3 regions of the Exiguobacterium sp. SH4S7 genome follow, and region 2 is predicted to be linked to each of the others. Evidence: predicted binding sites of a transcription regulator. Region 2 holds the regulator's gene; each other region holds the start of a gene.
What was found. Region 2 encodes LexA, which represses DNA repair genes until DNA is damaged. Its sites were predicted from a motif close to CGAACATATGTTCG; they were not measured.

Region 1 (6,381 bases), on a different contig from region 2:
GATCCGTTCCCGGAGACAGTCGAGCGTCTCTGCGACCTCATCTGCTGTCTGATTGCTCATGAACAGCAAGAACTCTTCTCCACCCCAACGGACACAGATCCCGTCGGTCCGCTCGAGGGCGGCGGCGACTTGTTTGAGGACGAGGTCGCCACAATCATGGCCGTGGCGCTCGTTGAACGCTTTGAAGTGGTCGATATCGGCGAGTGCGACGGCATATGGGCGGCCGTCTGCGACCGCTTCTGCGATGGCTTGCTCGATTCGTTGATAGCCGGTCATCCGGTTATACAGCCCGGTCAATCCGTCCCGTGAAGCGAGGACGTTCAAGCGTTCGTTCGACCGTTCTAACTCGGTCGTCACCTCGACGACCGAGTTCTCGAACACGAACGTCAGCCCGGCGATGAGTGCGATCGTCGACAGCAGACAAGTCAGCCCGATCACTTGCTCGATCATGGGGGCGAGCGGCTGTGTCCCGACCGTGACGTTCCAGTAGAGGAACCCGTAGATCGCCATCGCGAGCCCGGTCGACATGACGCGGACCAAGCGGCTGACGTTCGGCATGAAGAACACACCGTACGCCACCATGATGATGAAGTAATGGACGTTCGCGCCCCACCCGAGGACGATCGTCGAGATGATGGCGTTATAGACGACTTCGACGAACAGTCCGATAAAGAACGTCCGGTAGTACCGTTTATGTACGAAATAAAATGAGAGCGTGTAATAAAGAACGCTGAACACGTTCGACCAGGCGAGCACCGTGACGTCGAGACGCCAAAACGTGACCAAGAACACGACATGGATGAGCCATGCGAGCGCGTTCCCGTAAAAAGTGATGCGGTAATTATACAGTGTACCGCGACGTTCCTCATAGGCAGTCCCCACGTGAACACCTCCTCGTTCCAGTATACCGAAACTGTAAGGATTTGCCTACGCCTGTTCGAGAATCGAGTCAATCCACTCTCTGTAAACGTTGATTTCATGACGTTATAATTGCGTGAAATAGATATTTCACGCAAGGTTTATAGAAGCGTCGTTTGATTCGTTAAAACAGACGTGGTGGCATCTTCCGATTTAAGAGCGAATCAACAGGGTGACAATACATTATTATGTAAACCACTATGAGGGATATAAACTTTTGTTTCGACAGCCGTTCATCCGTTAGGCGAAAATAAAGCTTGAAACGGGGAACGAGGTAACGTTACACTGAGAACGTAAACAAAAGGGGGATTTCAGGATGGACGACCAACGTTTGAAACAACATCTCGCTGAAGCGAAGACGATCGCTGTCGTCGGTGTGTCATCGAACCCGAACAAGACCGCCAACCAGATTGCGGAGTATTTGCTCCTGCACGGGTATACGGTCATCCCTGTCAATCCGACGCTTGAGACGTGGAACGGCCGCAAGGTGTATCCGACGGTCGAGAGCATCCCGGGACGAATCGATATCGTCGACGTGTTTCGCCGGAACGAATATTTGGCCGGCGTTGCCGAGGACGCGGTCCGTCATGGGGATGTCGGACTCGTCTTTAACCAGCTCGGTCTGTCGAGCAAGGACGCCGAACGAATCGTTCATGCTGCCGGACTTGACTACATCGAGAACCGGTGTATTTACGTCGAGCACGCTCGACTCCTCGGCTGAGACCTGCCCCTGCGGCAGGTCTACTTTTTTTCACGCGTCGACGGCGCGGAGAGGAAGGCTTGCCAGAAACCCGAAACAGCTATACAATTAGGTATGAAAAACGAACATGTGTTCGAAGATGAGGTGACTGACATGTCAACAAAACTATTTAATTATAATGAAGACGCCATCCAAGTGCTCGAAGGGCTCGCTGCCGTTCGGAAACGACCAGGGATGTATATCGGCTCGACCGACCATCGCGGGCTGCACCATCTCGTCTACGAGATCGTCGACAACGCGATCGACGAGGCGCTCGGCGGTTTCGGTGACCAGATCGATGTGACGATCCATAAAGACGATGCCATCACGGTCCGTGACCACGGGCGTGGTATGCCGACCGGGATGCACGCCTCGGGAAAACCGACGCCGGAGGTCATCTTCACGGTCCTCCATGCCGGCGGAAAGTTCGGCCAAGGCGGCTACAAGACGTCTGGCGGACTGCACGGGGTCGGCGCCTCGGTCGTCAACGCGCTCTCGAGCAAGCTGCTCGTCACGATCTATCGCGACGGCAAGGTGTTCGAGCAGACGTTCGCTGACGGCGGTGTGCCACAGACGACGCTCCTCGAGACGGGGAAAGCCCGCCAGACCGGGACGAGCGTCTACTTCAAGCCGGACACGACCATCTTCTCGACGACGACGTATAACTACGACACGCTCGCCGAACGGCTCCGGGAGTCGGCTTTCCTATTGAAAGGGTTGACGATCACGTTGACCGACGAACGCTCGGACAAGCAAGAGACGTTCCATTACGAGAACGGGATCGCCGAGTTCGTCCACTATTTGAATGACGACAAGGCGACGCTCCACCCGACCGTCTACTTCGAAGGGACCGAGAACGACATCGAGCTCGAACTCGCCTTCCAGTTCACGGACGCCTACTCGGAGAACGTGTTGTCGTTCGTCAACAACGTCCGCACCCGGGACGGCGGGACGCATGAAGTCGGCGCCAAGACGGCGATGACCCGAATCATGAACGAGTACGCCCGCAAAAACGGCTTGTTGAAAGAAAAAGACAAGAACCTCGACGGCGGCGACGTCCGTGAAGGCTTGACGCTCATCGTCTCGGTCCGGATCCCGGAGGAGTTCCTCCAGTTCGAGGGACAGACGAAGTCGAAACTCGGCTCGCCTGAAGCCCGTGCCAGCGCAGACGCCGTCATGGCCAAGCAGCTGACGATCTTCCTCGAGGAAAACCCGCAGATGGCGACGATGCTCATCAAGAAAGCGATCCGCGCGGCCCAGGCCCGTGAAGCGGCCCGGAAAGCGCGTGAAGAGGCGCGTAACGGCAAGAAAAAGAAACGTTCGAGCATTCTGAACGGGAAACTGACGCCGGCGACATCAAAAAACGCCGCCAAGAACGAGCTGTTCCTCGTCGAGGGGGACTCGGCCGGCGGTTCGGCCAAGCAAGGCCGTGACCGGACGATCCAGGCGATCTTGCCGCTCCGCGGGAAGGTCATCAACTCGGAGAAGTCGAAACTCAATGACATCATGAAAAATGAGGAGATCAACACGATCATCCACGCGATCGGCGCCGGGGTCGGACACGATTTCGATCTCAGTGACTGCAACTTCGACAAAGTCATCATCATGACCGATGCCGATACAGACGGGGCCCACATCCAAGTGCTCTTGTTGACGTTCTTCTTCCGTTACATGCGACCGCTCGTCGAGGCGGGCAAAGTGTTCGTCGCCTTGCCGCCGCTCTATCGCATCTCGAAAGGGAAAGGCAAGTCGGAGCAGTTCGAATACGCCTGGGACGAGGAAGCGCTCGAGAAACTCGTCAAAGTGTACAAAAAAGGCTATATCATCCAGCGCTACAAAGGTCTCGGTGAGATGAACGCCGATCAACTGTGGGAGACGACGATGAACCCGGACACACGGACACTCATCCGCGTGACAATCGATGACGCTGCCGTCGCCGACAAGCGCGTCTCGGTGCTAATGGGGGACAACGTTGCCCACCGCCGCGAATGGATCGAGGAGAACGTCGCCTTCGGCCTCCAAGAAGATGATTCGATCATCGCCAATGAACATGTGACTAAAGCGATTGAGGAAGTGATGTAACGATGTCGACGATTCAACACATTTTAAACTTGTCGCTCGAACAGGTCGTCGGAGACCGTTTCGGGCGTTACTCGAAATATATCATTCAAGACCGGGCGCTCCCGGACGCGCGCGACGGGCTCAAGCCCGTACAGCGCCGGATCTTGTATGCGATGCACCATGAAGGCAACACGAACGACAAGGCGTACCGGAAATCGGCCAAGACGGTCGGGAACGTCATCGGGAACTACCACCCGCACGGTGACTCTTCTGTCTATGAGGCGATGGTGCGCCTGTCGCAAGACTGGAAGCTCCGCTACCCGCTCATCGACATGCACGGGAACAACGGCTCGATGGACGGCGACTCGGCTGCCGCGATGCGGTATACCGAGGCACGGCTGTCGAAGATCGCCGGTGTCATGCTGACGTCGATCGCCAAGAACACGGTCGACTACACGCCGAACTTTGACGATTCGACCGAGGAACCGCTCGTCTTGCCGTCACTCCTACCGAACCTGCTCATGAACGGGACGACCGGGATCTCGGCGGGGTATGCGACCGAGATCCCACCGCACAACTTGACCGAAGTGCTCAATCTCGCCATCGCCCGACTCGCCGGCGAAGTCGAGACACCGAATGACGCCTTCCGTTACATGCAAGGTCCCGACTTCCCGTCCGGTGGCACGGTCATGGGCAAAGACGGCATCTTGAAAGCGTTCGAGACCGGTAAAGGCAAGATCATCATCCGCGCCAAATCGGTCATCGAGCCGCTCAAGGGCGGCCGTGAACAGATCACGATCACCGAGCTCCCGTATGAGGTGAACAAAGCCAACCTCGTCAAGAAGATGGAAGAGCTCCGCCTCGACAAGAAAGTCGAAGGCGTCGCCGAAGTCCGTGACGAGACCGACCGGACCGGGGTCCGCGTCGTCATCGAATTGAAGAAAGAAGCGGACGCGGAAGGTGTGCTCCACTTCTTCTTGAAGCATACCGACCTGCAGCTCGCCTATAACTACAACATGGTCGCGATCGTGCAGCGGACACCGAAACAGCTCGGTCTGTTACCGATCATCGATGCCTATTTGAAACATGTCGAGGAAGTCGTCACCCGCCGGACGACGTTCGAGCTCGAACAGGCGAAGAAACGCGCCGAGATCGTCGACGCGCTCGAACAAGCCATCTCAGTGCTTGACGAGACGCTCGAACTGATCCGTTCGGCCAAGGACAAGTCCGAGGCGAAGCAGAAGCTCATGGATCGCTTCTCGTTCACGGACCGTCAAGCCGAAGCGGTCGTCATGCTTCAATTGTATCGTTTGACGAACACAGACATCGTCGAGCTCCAAAAAGAAGCGAAAGTGTTGCAAAAAGAGATCGCGCGCCTCGCCAACATCTTGAACGTCGACGCGACGAAGCGGAAACTCATCTCAAAAGAGTTGACGGCGCTCCGCGACGAGTTCGGTGATGAGCGGCGTTCGGTCATCGAGGCCGAAGTCGAAGAATTGAAACTGAAGACCGAGGTCATGATCGCCGTCGAAGAGACGATGGTGTTCGTCAGCCGTGACGGCTACGTGAAACGTTCGTCGATGCGCTCATACGGCGCCTCGAGCGAGGATATGCCGGAGATGAAACAAAAAGACCGGTCCGTCCTCCTCACCCAGGCGATGACGACCGATCACTTGCTCGTCTGGACGAACAAAGGCAGCTACCTGCTCATCCCGGTCCACCAGATCCCGGAGACGAAATGGAAAGACGCGGGCCAACACGTGGCCAACCTCGTGCCGATCGAAGGCGAGCAAGTCGTCTCGGCCGACGTCGTCTCGACGTTCGAGACGGACGCGCACTGCCTGTTCGTCACGAAAGACGGCATGGTCAAACGGACGCCGCTCCGTGACTATGACGCCCAGCGCAAGTCGAAGGCGCTCATGGCGCTGAAACTGAAAGGGGACGACGAGGTCGTCTTCGCCGGCATCAGTGACGGTCCAGGCCAACTCTTCCTCGTCTCTGAGCGTGGATACGGGCTTTGGTTCAAAGAAGACGACGTCCCGGTCGTCGGACAGCGTGCCGCCGGTGTCAAAGCGATGAACTTGAAAGACGGTGACGTCGTCGCCGACGCGTTCGCCTTCTTCACACCGCCGCTGTTCGTCCTCGTGACGCAACGCGGAGCGGTCAAGAAGATGAAGCTCGAAGACCAATTCGACTGCACGAACCGCAACTTGCGTGGCACGATGCTCATCCGTGAGGTCAAATCAAAACCGCACCAGATCCGCCGCGTGCTTCCGGTGCATGGGGATGAAACGATCCACATCGTCGGCAAAGAGACCGCGAAGACGGTCAACGCGAAACAACTGACACTGCTCGACCGCTACGCCAACGGCTCATTCGTCTTCGACGAGGAGACGTTCGGTGACATCGAGGACGTCTATCTCGATTGATTCAGCAAAAGCCTGCACACGCGACAGTATATGTCATGTGTGCAGGCTTTTTTTGTCTCTATTCGTCTTTGTCAGTCATGGAACGCTCTAAGATACCGTTCCAAGTCCGTCTGTTGCCGTAGATGATGGCGCGTGTGCATCTCGATGAGCGTGTACCACTCTTGCGCGTTCAACCAGCCGAAGCCGCCATGTAGCGCTTTACAGTTCGGGTCGGCCGCGTGAATCATCGGCGCA
Region 2 (6,381 bases):
TTGACCCATCTGCATCATTAACGTACGAATCATGTCTTCGTTGATTGGTGGGTTCTGTTCAAGGTAGTTCATCATGTATTTACGAGCGATGAAGAACCCGATCGCGATACCCCCGATAAGTGCTGCCACGACAAGAAGAATCCAAATAAATGTACTCAAGGTTTTACCTCCTCTACCATATGAAACATCGTTTTTTACTATACACTATATTGCGCTAATTCGCTAGTCGTCAGAAAAAAAAGTGATGACCTAGACATCGTCTAGGCCATCACACGTTTTTAATGATAATTATAGTGATTTGACAGCGTCGACGACGTTCTCGACCGACATGCCGTATTCTTTCATGAGGAGGTCTCCAGGAGCCGAGGCACCGAACTTGTCGATTCCAAGCACTTTACCGCCGAATCCGACGTATTTGTACCATCCGAGCGTCGAACCTGCTTCAAGCGAGACGCGTTTCGTGATCGACGAAGGAAGAACTGATTCCTTGTACTCTGCCGATTGGGCTTCGAACAGTTCCCATGACGGCATTGAGACGACAGCAGCGTTCACGCCTTCAGCAGCGAGTTGCTCGCGTGCTTCGACGAGGACATGGACTTCTGAGCCTGTACCGAGAAGAAGGACGTCCGCTTCGCTAGACTTACCTGCGACGACGTAGGCACCTTTCGCCGCGTCTTCGACAGATGTTCCTACGAGTTCTGGCAACGCTTGACGTGTCAAGACGAGAAGTGACGGAGCTGACGTCGTCGTGATCGCTTGTTTCCAAGCGGCGATCGTCTCTTTACCGTCTGCCGGACGGAGAACTGACAAGTTCGGCATCGCCCGGAAGCTCATCAAGTGCTCGACCGGTTCGTGCGTCGGACCGTCTTCACCGACTGCGATCGAGTCATGCGTCAAAACGAATGTCGACGGAATTCCCATGAGTGCAGCGAGACGGACCGCTGGACGGAGGTAATCCGAGAAGACGAAGAACGTTGCGCCGTAAGGAAGTACGCCACCGTGAAGTGCCATCCCGTTGACAGCTGCCGCCATTGCGAATTCACGGACACCGAACCAGATGTTACGGCCAGCCGGATCTTCGTCGAAGTCAGCCGCTCCTTTAATCATCGTGTTGTTCGAGCCGGCGAGGTCAGCCGATCCACCGAACAATGTCGGTACCGCTTTCGCAATCGCGTTCAAGACTTCTCCGCTCGTTTGGCGCGTCGCTTTTTTCGAACCGACTTCAAACGTTGGCAACTCGCTATCCCAACCTTCAGGAAGTTCGTTGTTCATCGCACGTTCGAACTGAGCACCGAGTTCAGGATGAGCCGATTTGTAGGCTGCGACGAGCTCGTTCCAATCCGACTCAGCTTTAGCGCCAGGCTCAACGACTTTATCGTTGAACAAGTCGTACACTTCGTTCGGGACGTAGAAGTTCTCGCCTTCCCATTTATAGAACTGTTTCGTGAGCTCGATTTCTGCTTCTCCAAGTGGAGCGCCGTGTGATGCCGATTTACCTGATTTATTCGGTGAACCGAAACCAATGACCGTCTTCACTTCAATCATCGTCGGTTTAGACGTCTCAGCTTTCGCCTCGTCGATCGCTTTGGCGATCGTATCGATGTCCGTTCCATCCTCGACGCGAATGACTTGCCATCCGTAAGCGTTGAATCGATCTTCTACGCTTTCCGAGAACGACTTATGGAGATCCCCGTCAAGCGAGATGTCGTTTGAATCATACAAGACGACGAGTTTACCGAGTTTCAAGTGACCGGCGAGTGAGGCAGCCTCAGCCGACACACCTTCCATCAAGTCACCGTCTCCACAAATTCCGAACGTATAGTGGTCAACCACGTTGAACTCGTCGCGGTTGTATGTTGCTTCCAAATGCTTCTCAGCCATTGCCATACCTACAGCCATCGCAATCCCTTGACCGAGTGGTCCCGTCGTCGCGTCTACACCAGCCGTGTGACGATACTCAGGGTGTCCTGGCGTCTTCGAGTCTTTTTGACGGAACGACTTGAGGTCGTCGAGTGAAAGGTCGTAACCAGACAAGTGAAGCAGCGAGTACAACAGCATCGAACCGTGTCCCGCTGAAAGGACGAACCGATCGCGGTTGAACCAGTTCGGGTTTTTCGGGTTGTGACGCATTTTGTCTGTCCAAAGCGTGAACGCCATCGGGGCCGCACCCATCGGCATACCTGGGTGACCTGAGTTCGCTTGTTGGACAGCATCAATCGAGAGCGTCCGAATCGAGTTAATCGCTAATAATTCTTTAGTAGTTGTTTCCACTAATTTCATCCTCTCTGTTGTTAAGAAAGTTTCTACCCGTCATATTTTAGCACACTCAATCGTGTGTCACAACTAATTAAATAGTATGTCACATTGATTGGAATCGTTTACTTCCATACGTCTGTTTTCGAGGGAATGGTCGAACCTTATCGAGCTTCGTGTATAACAAACATGCACATCCTATACGAAATAGGATGTGCATTCGAGTTCATTCAGAACGGTGTCGGTTCTGTTCGTCTTTTAGTTTTTCTGGTGTCACGTCGTTGCCTTCCGGATCGACGACTTTCATGCCCATCATCTGGGATTTGAACGATTGACGGAACGCTTTTAAATATTGTTGACGCAACGCTTGTTGCTCGTCCATCTCTTGTTGTGACAAGCCGTCTGTCTTTGCCTTGTTGGCGAGGAAGTTAATCCGCTCCAATTGTTCGGGTGCTAACATGAGGTTCGCCCCCTCTCTACTGAATTTGTAGTTCTACTGTACAAAATCAGGGCGCAGGAATCAAGTTTCTGGCACTGCCACATGTTCCAAATAGCGACGGTTCACAGTCGCTTTCGAGACTTCGTAGCCGAATCCGCGGAGCGTGGCCGCGATCTCAGCGAAGGTGAGCCCCCGCTCCCGAAGTTGGACGATCTCCTCGATCGGCACTTCGATCCGGCTCCTCCCACCTTGGTCATGGTGCTGAATGTTGCGTTGCGGGTTGAAGCCGTTCGCGACCGCCCGGCGCATACCGCGCGATATCTTGGCGTTATGAATCTTCCGTTGATACTCCTCGACGACGCTGACAATCTCAAGCACCATCTTCTCGGCGTCAGAGACGACGTATTCGTCGGACGACTGCATCGTCAACAGCCGGACGTTATGCTTCATGAGCGTATGCAAGATGGCGATTTTTGCATTCCCTCGGCCGAGGCGACTGTCATCGCTCACGAGCACGGCATCGAGCTTTGACGCCGACACATGCTCTAACAGATCGAGCAGACCCGTCCGATTGACCTCGAAACCGCTCTCTTGTTCGGTGATCACATCGATCACTTCCGCATCGAGACGTTTGGCCATCTGTAACAATTCCGCTTCTTGCCTCGTGAGCGAGGTTTCCTGAGTTGACTTGTTCGTCGATACGCGACAATAAATGACGACTCGCATCTCGTCACTCCCTTTCTTTCCAGTCATCCTTTTACGATACACAGGATGAGCGGGTGTTCGCAATCCAAATCGATCATTCAGCGGCGAACCACGTCGTTTTCCGTTCTTCTTTTTCCGCACGTTCCGCTAACAGCTGGGCTTCGAGCGTTTCCGCTTCGTTGAACGCAACTTCTTGTTCGATACTTCTTTCGACCGTCATCACTGTCGGCTCGACAACTTCGCCTTGGCGAAACTCGCCGACTAAGTAAAAGGCGAACATCCCGAGCACTACCATTCCGACCAATATGAATCCGTTGATTGTATCTTTCATTTGAACCGCCTCCAAATATGAGAATATGCGTTCTTAGGAACGTCTGTTCGTTTATCTGTTCTCATCATAAAACAAGAACTTCTGTTCGGTCAAGAAAAAACGAACGAATGTTTGTACGCTCATATGTTCTTGTGTTAAAATAAATCCATAAAGAATAGGATGCGTTCGCAGGTTATTCGACATAAACGAGGTGAAATCCATTGAAAAAAATGTCAGCAAGACAGCAACAGATTCTTGATTTTATAAAAGCTGAAGTTCGGACGAAAGGTTATCCGCCGTCAGTCCGAGAAATTGGTGAAGCCGTCGGTCTCGCATCGAGCTCGACCGTGCACGGTCACTTGGACCGTCTTGAAAAACGTGGATTGATTCGGCGCGATAAGACAAAACCGCGTGCGCTCGAAGTGTTGAGCGAGGACGCCCCGTCAATCGAGGAGCGTGAGACGGTCATGTACGTCCCGGTCATCGGGAAAGTTACGGCCGGAACACCGATCACGGCGATCGAGAACGTGGAAGAACACTTCCCGCTCCCGGCCCATATCGTCGGTTCGGATAACGTGTATATGCTCTCCGTCTCTGGCGATTCGATGATCAACGCCGGAATCCTCGACGGAGACCGTGTACTCGTGAGACAACAGAACACGGCAGACAATGGAGAGATTGTCGTCGCGATGACGGACGAGGGTGAGGCGACCGTCAAACGGATCTACAAAGAGGCGTCGAAAGTCCGACTCCAGCCGGAGAACGATGAACTTGAGGCGATGTATTTCGATAACGTATCCATTTTAGGGAAGGTCATCGGTGTATACCGGACGATCCATTAATGGCTAGCGGCAAGACACATACGCGTACGAACCTCGTGGCAATCGGTGCTTTAGCGATTGCCACGCCTTTTATTGATGTCGATATCCCGACTACCCTTTTCCTCGGTGCGCTTATCGGGACGTTCTGGCTCTCCCCGGACCTCGATTTAAAATCGGATGCATACTATCGGTGGGGACCGCTGCGTGGCTTTTGGCTCCCTTACGTGAAGCTGATGCCGCACCGGTCTCCGCTGTCGCACTTGCCGGTGTTGAGCGATCTCATTCGTGTCATCTACCTTGGCTTCCCGCTCGCGCTCATCCTTACGTTCACTCCGTATGAAGCGGTTGTGAAGACGTGGCTCGACTTGAACGGCATCCCGTTCTTCCTCGGTCTCGTGTTCGCGACGACACTCCATACGGCGCTCGACTACGCGTCCACGTTTTTCAAGCGTGCGTTCTAATCCCAAAACAAGCGACCACTCAATTTCGAGTGGTCGCTTGTTTTGACTAAAAAAACGCCCGATCCAAGAAACTGGATCGAGCGTTTTTTCAAGTTCATTCGACTTAGTAGAGCGTCATGTACTGATCGCGTTCCCACTCTGTTACTTGCGTGCGGAACATGTCCCACTCGATCTCTTTCAACTCGAGGAAGTGTTCGCCGATGTGGTCACCGAGCGAATCCATGACGATTTTGTCGGCGCGGAGTACTTCGAGCGCGTCGAAGAGTGTCGCCGGAAGATCGTCGATCCCGTTCGCAACACGCTCTGGCTTGTCCATCACGTAGATGTTGCTGTCGATCGGTTTCGGTGCTTTCAAATCTTTCTCGATGCCGTCAAGACCAGAAGCCAAGAGGGCCGAGAGCGCGAGGTACGGGTTCGCCGCCGGGTCGACCGAACGTACTTCGATACGTGTCGAGAGGCCGCGGGCAGCCGGTACACGAACGAGCGGTGAACGGTTACGAGCGCTCCATGCGACGTAGCATGGTGCTTCGTATCCAGGCACGAGACGCTTGTACGAGTTGACCGTTGGGTTACAGATCGCCGTGAACGCACGTGCGTGCTCAAGGATACCAGCTGTGAAGGCGCGTGCCGTATCCGAGAGCTCCATGTCACCGTTCGGGTCGTAGAACACGTTCGTGTCGCCTTTAAAGAGTGACATGTTCGCATGCATCCCTGAACCGTTGACACCGAAGAGTGGTTTCGGCATGAACGTCGCGTGAAGGCCATACTTCGCCGCGATCGTCTTGACGACGAGTTTGAACGTTTGGATGTTGTCGGCAGTCGTTACCGCATCCGCGTATTTGAAGTCGATTTCATGCTGTCCTGGTGCGACTTCGTGGTGTGACGCTTCGATCTCGAAGCCCATGTTTTCGAGCTCGATAACGATTTCTTTACGGCAGTTCTCGCCTGAATCGACCGGTGCCAAGTCGAAGTAACCGCCTTGGTCGTTCAATTCGAGTGTCGGCTGTCCGTTCAAGTCTTTCTTGAAGAGGAAGAATTCTGGCTCTGGTCCGACGTTGAACGCTGTGAAGCCGAGCTTTTGCATGTGCTCGAGGTTGCGTTTCAAAATGCCGCGCGGGTCACCGCTGAACGGTGTGCCGTCCGGATTATAAATATCACAAATTAAGCGAGCGACTTTACCGCTGCCGTCTGTCCATGGGAAGACAACCCACGTGTTAAGGTCTGGATAGAGGTACATGTCTGATTCCTCGATGCGTACGAACCCTTCGATTGAAGAGCCATCGAACATCATCTTGTTATCAAGTGCTTTGTCCAATTGGCTGATTGGCACCTCGACGTTTTTAATCGTACCGAGGATATCCGTGAATTGAAGACGAATAAAGCGTACGTCCT
Region 3 (6,381 bases), 460 kb from region 2:
ACGTCTAAGTTATGCTCGATGACGAGCACCGTGTCCCCGTTCTCGACGAGGCGCTGCAATACGATTAACAACCGGGCGATATCGTCGACGTGAAGACCGGTCGTCGGCTCGTCCAAGATGTAGATTGTCTTGCCGGTCGAACGTTTGTGCAGCTCAGACGCGAGCTTGACGCGTTGCGCTTCCCCGCCCGACAGTTCGGTCGCCGGTTGTCCGAGCTTCATGTAGCCGAGGCCGACGTCAGAGATCGTCTGGATCTTCCGCTTGATTTTCGGAATCTTGTCAAAGAAGTCGAGTCCTTCCTCGATCGTCATGTCGAGCACGTCGGCGATCGTCTTGCCTTTATACTTCACTTCGAGCGTCTCCCGATTGTAGCGTTTGCCGTGACAGATCTCACACGGGACGTAAACGTCTGGAAGGAAGTGCATCTCGATCTTGATGATCCCGTCCCCGCGGCACGCCTCACAGCGTCCGCCTTTGACGTTGAAACTGAAGCGGCCTTTCTTGTAACCGCGCATCTTCGCCTCGTTCGTCGACGCGAACACGTCACGAATGTCATCGAACACACCCGTATACGTCGCCGGGTTCGACCGTGGCGTCCGTCCGATCGGCGACTGGTCGATATCGATGACTTTATCGATCTGGTCAAGCCCTTCGATCGTCTTATGCTTCCCTGGCTTCGCTTTGGCGCGGTTAATATGGTGCGCGAGCGACTTGTACAGGATCTCGTTGATGAGCGTCGACTTCCCGGAGCCGGAGACACCGGTGACGGCGATGAACATACCGAGCGGGATCGATACGTCGACCTCTTTCAAGTTGTTCTCTGCTGCTTTGACGATCCTGATGAAACGCTCGTCCGGCACTTTGCGCTCGGCCGGCAGCGGGATGAACCGTTTCCCGGACAAGTATTGCCCGGTGAGCGACTTTCGGTTCTTCATAATCTGTTTCGGTGTGCCGGCGGCGATGACTTCTCCGCCGTGCTCTCCGGCGCCAGGTCCGATGTCGATCAAGTAGTCGGCCGCCATCATCGTGTCCTCGTCATGCTCGACGACGATGAGCGTATTGCCGATGTCGCGCATCTGTTTGAGCGTCGCGATCAAGCGGTCGTTGTCACGCTGGTGCAACCCGATCGACGGCTCGTCCAAGACGTACAAGACGCCGGTCAGCCGCGACCCGATCTGCGTGGCAAGACGGATCCGCTGCGCTTCCCCGCCTGATAACGTCCCGGCCGCCCGCGACAACGTCAAGTAGTCGAGACCGACGTTGTTCAGGAAGCTGAGCCGTTCTTTGATTTCTTGCAAGATGAGCCGGGCGATGGCGATATCTTTTTCGCTCAGTTCGTCCATGAGCGACTCGAACAAGGCGAGCGCATGCTCGACCGAAAGTGTCGTCACTTCCCCGATGTGGCGGTCGGTGATCTTGACGGCGAGCGTCTCTTCTTTCAACCGATAGCCGTCACACGTCGGGCAGGCGTGCGTCGCCATATACGTCTCCATCTGTTCCCGGATGTAATCCGACGTCGTCTCTTTATAGCGGCGCTCGATGTTGCGGAGCACCCCTTCAAAAAAGATCGTGTTCGTCCGGACTTGGCCGAAATCGTTCTCGTAGCGGAACAAGAACGATTCTTCTTCCGTCCCGTGCAAGACGAGGTCTTGGTCACGTTTTGACAGCCGTTCGAACGGCACGTCCATGTCGATGTCGAAATGCTGACACATCGAGGCGAGCAGCTGCGGATAATATTGCGAGCTCGTCGGCTGCCATGCGACGACCGCTCCTTCTTTCAGCGTCTTCGACGGGTCTGGGATGACGAGCTCCGGGTCGACGTCGAGTTTCGTACCGAGACCGTCACACGTCGGGCAGGCCCCGAACGGTGAGTTGAACGAGAACATGCGCGGCTCGAGCTCACCGATCGAGAAGCCACAGATCGGGCAAGCATGGTGTTCGCTAAACAACAACTCGGTCCCGTCCATCTTGTCGATGATGGCGCGGCCGTCCGCGAGGCGGAGTGCCGTCTCGAGTGAATCGGCGAGGCGGCCTTCGACGTCAGCGCGGACGACGAGCCGGTCGACGACGACCTCGATCGAATGTTTCTTGTTCTTGTCGAGCTCGATGTCATCGGTCAGTTCGATCGTTTCCCCGTTGACGCGGACACGGACGAACCCTTCTTTTTTGAGCGAGTCGAACACTTTGACGTGCGTGCCTTTCCGTCCCGACACGATCGGCGCCAAGATTTGCAGGCGCGTCTTCTCCGGAAGCTCCATCACTTGGTCGACCATCTGTGAGATCGTCTGGCTTGAGATCTCGATGCCGTGGCGTGGGCAGACGGGTTTCCCGATGCGGGCGAACAAGAGTCGTAAGTAGTCATAGATCTCCGTCACCGTCCCGACGGTCGAGCGCGGGTTCCGGCTCGTCGTCTTCTGGTCGATCGAGATGGCCGGGCTCAACCCTTCGATCGTATCGACGTCCGGCTTGTCCATCTGTCCAAGGAACTGACGGGCGTATGCCGACAGGCTCTCGACGTAACGGCGTTGCCCTTCGGCGTAGATCGTATCGAATGCGAGCGATGACTTCCCTGATCCCGACAGACCCGTCAAGACGACGAGCTGGTCACGGGGGATATCGATATCAATGTTTTTCAAGTTGTTGACGCGCGCCCCTTTGATGACGATCGCATTTTTCTTTTCAGCCATTTAATTCCCTACCTTCAACTCCAAGATTAAGTCACGCAATTCGGCCGCCCGCTCGAACTGAAGATCGCGGGCCGCTTGTTTCATTTCTTCTTCTAGTTTGCCGATTGCCGCCTCGCGCTCGTCTTGATTCATCGAGCTGAGCGACTCGAGCACTTCTTCTTCGGCAGCGACGGTCGCGCGGATGACGCCGCGCACTTCTTTGCGGATCGTCTGCGGCGTGACGCCGTGCTCTTCATTGTATTCTTGTTGGATCGTCCGACGGCGGTCGGTCTCCCCGATCGCCCGCGTCATCGAATCGGTCATCTTGTCCGCGAACAGGATGACGTGGCCGTTCGAGTTACGGGCCGCCCGTCCGATCGTCTGGATAAGTGACCGGTCAGAACGAAGGAACCCTTCCTTGTCGGCGTCGAGGATCGTGACGAGACTCACTTCCGGGATATCGAGCCCTTCCCGCAGCAAGTTGATCCCGACGAGAACGTCGTATTTGCCGAGCCGCAGGTCACGGATGATCTCGATCCGTTCGAGCGTCTTGATCTCGGAGTGCATATAGTTGACCTTGATGCCCGCTTCACGGAGATAGTCCGACAAGTCTTCGGCCATCTTCTTCGTGAGCGTCGTCACGAGGACGCGTTCGTCCTGTTTGATGCGGTCGCGGATCTGGTCCATCAAGTAGTCGATCTGTCCTTTGATCGGGTGGATCTCGATCGTCGGGTCGAGTAGACCCGTCGGCCGGATGATCTGCTCGATCATGTTTGGTGTATGCTCGAGCTCGTACGGGCCCGGTGTCGCCGAGATGAAGATCGCCTGATTCAACTTCTTCTCGAACTCCTCGAACTTGAGTGGACGGTTGTCCTTGGCCGATGGTAGACGGAAACCGTGGTCGACGAGCATTTGTTTGCGCGCCTGGTCGCCGTTGAACATCCCGCGGACTTGCGGTAGCGTCACGTGTGACTCGTCGGCGATGAGCAAGAAGTCTTTCGGGAAGTAGTCGATGAGCGTGTACGGCGTCGCCCCTTCTTCCGTCAAGTTCAAATGACGCGAGTAGTTCTCGATGCCTGAACAGTAGCCCATCTCGCGCATCATCTCGAGGTCGTAGTTCGTCCGCTGCTCGAGACGTTGCGCTTCGAGCAGTTTGCCTTCTTCGCGGAACTTCTCGAGCTGTTGCTCGAGCTCGGCCTCGATGTTGATGATCGCCTTTTGCAGCTTCTCGTCGCGGGTGACGAAGTGGGATGCCGGGAAGATCGAGACGTGTTCACGGTCGGCGATGATCTCGCCGGTGAGCGGGTTCATCTCGCGGATGCGGTCGATCTCGTCACCAAAGAATTCGACGCGCAAGCACTGCTCGTCGCGTGACGCTGGGAAGATCTCGACGACGTCGCCGCGGACACGGAAGCGCCCGCGCTGGAAATCGATGTCGTTTCGTTCATATTGGATGTCGATCAGTTTGCGGAGCATCTGGTCGCGCCCCATCTCTTTCCCGACGCGGAGACTCAAGACGAGACTGTTATATTCTTCCGGGTTACCGAGGCCGTATATACATGACACGGATGCGACGATGATGACGTCGTCCCGCTCGAACAAGGACGACGTCGCCGAGTGACGGAGCTTGTCGATCTCGTCGTTGATCGAGGCGTCTTTCTCGATGAACGTGTCGGTCGACGGCACGTACGCCTCTGGTTGATAGTAGTCATAGTAACTGACGAAATATTCGACGGCGTTGTTCGGGAAAAACTCTTTGAACTCGGAATAGAGCTGGCCGGCGAGCGTCTTGTTGTGGGCTAAGACGAGCGTCGGTTTCTTCACTTCCTGGATGACGTTCGACACGGTGAACGTCTTCCCGGTGCCGGTCGCACCGAGCAGCGTCTGATAACGGTCGCCACGGTTGACGCCTTCGATGAGCTGGCGGATCGCCTCCGGCTGGTCGCCGGCCGGACTATATTCCGAATGTAATTCGAACGGAAGCTTGATCTTGTCCATATATATTCCTCGCTTTCTATCCCTTGCATATTGACTTGATTATAGCACATACACGAACAAATATTCGCTTCTGAGACGCTTCCCAAACCGCTCTCCGATTCGCTATAGTGAGGAGGAATCTAAACAGAAATGGGTGGGTCGTCATGTGGTCACTTCTCTTTATCCCGCTCGGCGCGGTCGTCGGCGCCTTGTCCGGTTTCTTCGGTATCGGGGGCGGTGTCATCATCGTCCCGGTGCTCTTGTTCAACGGATATTCGGCGGCCGAGGCGGTCGCGACGTCACTTTTGTTCGTCGTCGGGACGAGCCTGGCCGGGGCGAAGAAGCACTCGTCGCTCGGCAACGTGGCTTGGTCGACCGGCCTCACGGTCGGTCTGGCCGGCGCCGTCACTGCGCAGCTGTCGAGCCGGCTCGTGCTGTCGATCTCCGGGACGTATGACTGGTTGCTGAATGTTTTCTATTTGCTTATCCTCTCTTATTTTGCCGTTACGCTTCTAAAGAAAACATCGAAGCCGTCGAAACGCAAAAAATCTGGATTCGCCGCAAGTTTCTTCATCGGCGCGATCGCCGGACTCTTGTCGGCACTCCTCGGCATCGGCGGCGGTTTCATCATCGTCCCGTTGCTCGTGAGTTGGCTCGGGTTTTCGACGCACCGCGCCGTCGGGACGAGCCTTGCCGCCGTCCTGTTCATCTCGCTCGGCGGACTAATCGGTTACTTGCCTTCGTTGTCGCTCGATTATGTTGCCCCGCTCGCCTTGGTGACGGGCGCCTTTGTCGGTGCCCCGCTCGGTGCATCGCTCACGAATCGTTATCGGGACCATGAGATTTCAAGACGGCTCGCTTGGCTCTACTTGACTGTCATCGCCTCGATTGTGCTCGACCTCGGGGCGGCATGGTGGACACCATTGTCTTTCGTGAGCTTAGGGGTTCTCTTCATCTTTCTCGTCGGGATCACCCTTGATTTTTCCAAACATTTTACCAGTCCGAACCACTTTCCTCATTAAAAAGTGGTTTTTTTCAATATCTTGGTTTTAAAGCGCTTTCAAACGGGGGATATAGAAAAGTGGTAAGCCAAATCCAATATGGAAGGAAGGGAGTATCACATGTCAGCATTTGTCAGCGAAATTATCGGTACAATGCTACTCATCTTGCTCGGTAACGGTGTCGTCGCCGGCGTCGTCCTCCGCCACTCGAAAGCCGAGAACGGCGGCTGGATCGTCATCACGTTCGGTTGGGGGCTCGCCGTTATGGTCGGGGTATACGCCGCAGGTATTTACGGAGGCGCGCACATCAACCCGGCCGTCACGATCGGACTCGCCACGAGCGGGGCATTCCCATGGGAAGATGTGCCACTGTACATCCTTGCCCAGTTCATCGGGGCGTTCATCGGGGCCGTACTCGTGTACGTACACTACAAACCGCACTATGACGCGACCGACGACCCGGGTGCCAAGCTCGCGACGTTCTCGACCGCTCCTGGTATTCGGAACACTCCGTTCAACTTGATCTCGGAGATCATCGGAACGTTCGTCCTCGTCTTCGCATTACTATCGTTCGGGGCCAACACGTTCGCAGATGGATTAAACCCGCTCATCGTAGGTTTCTTGATCGTCTCGATCGGTCTCTCACTCGGTGGAACGACCGGTTATGCGATCAACCCGGCCCGTGACCTTGGACCGCGGATCGCGCACGCGATACTCCCAATTAAAGGCAAAGGGAC

Region 1: a site for LexA is predicted at 1,741-1,754, ahead of parE (DNA topoisomerase IV subunit B). Genes of this name have one in related genera too.
Region 3: a site for LexA is predicted at 4,718-4,731, ahead of uvrB (excinuclease ABC subunit UvrB). Genes of this name have one in related genera too.

The regions. Positions count from the first base shown of each region.
Region 1 covers NZ_SJUT01000004.1:179,807-186,187, reverse strand. The annotation lists gene EVJ29_RS09960 (GGDEF domain-containing protein) at 1-882, opposite strand, end outside; gene EVJ29_RS09955 (CoA-binding protein) at 1,235-1,639, shown strand; gene parE (DNA topoisomerase IV subunit B) at 1,772-3,739, shown strand; gene parC (DNA topoisomerase IV subunit A) at 3,742-6,147, shown strand; gene EVJ29_RS09940 (DinB family protein) at 6,219-6,381, opposite strand, start outside.
Region 2 covers NZ_SJUT01000001.1:722,275-728,655, reverse strand. The annotation lists gene EVJ29_RS03665 (YneF family protein) at 1-159, opposite strand, end outside; gene tkt (transketolase) at 289-2,280, opposite strand; gene EVJ29_RS03655 (DUF896 domain-containing protein) at 2,480-2,713, opposite strand; gene EVJ29_RS03650 (YneB family resolvase-like protein) at 2,774-3,418, opposite strand; gene EVJ29_RS03645 (hypothetical protein) at 3,492-3,728, opposite strand; gene lexA (transcriptional repressor LexA) at 3,929-4,549, shown strand; gene EVJ29_RS03635 (metal-binding protein) at 4,549-4,989, shown strand; gene glnA (type I glutamate--ammonia ligase) at 5,093-6,381, opposite strand, start outside.
Region 3 covers NZ_SJUT01000001.1:267,183-273,563, reverse strand. The annotation lists gene uvrA (excinuclease ABC subunit UvrA) at 1-2,687, opposite strand, end outside; gene uvrB (excinuclease ABC subunit UvrB) at 2,688-4,664, opposite strand; gene EVJ29_RS01335 (sulfite exporter TauE/SafE family protein) at 4,808-5,665, shown strand; gene EVJ29_RS01330 (MIP/aquaporin family protein) at 5,765-6,381, shown strand, end outside.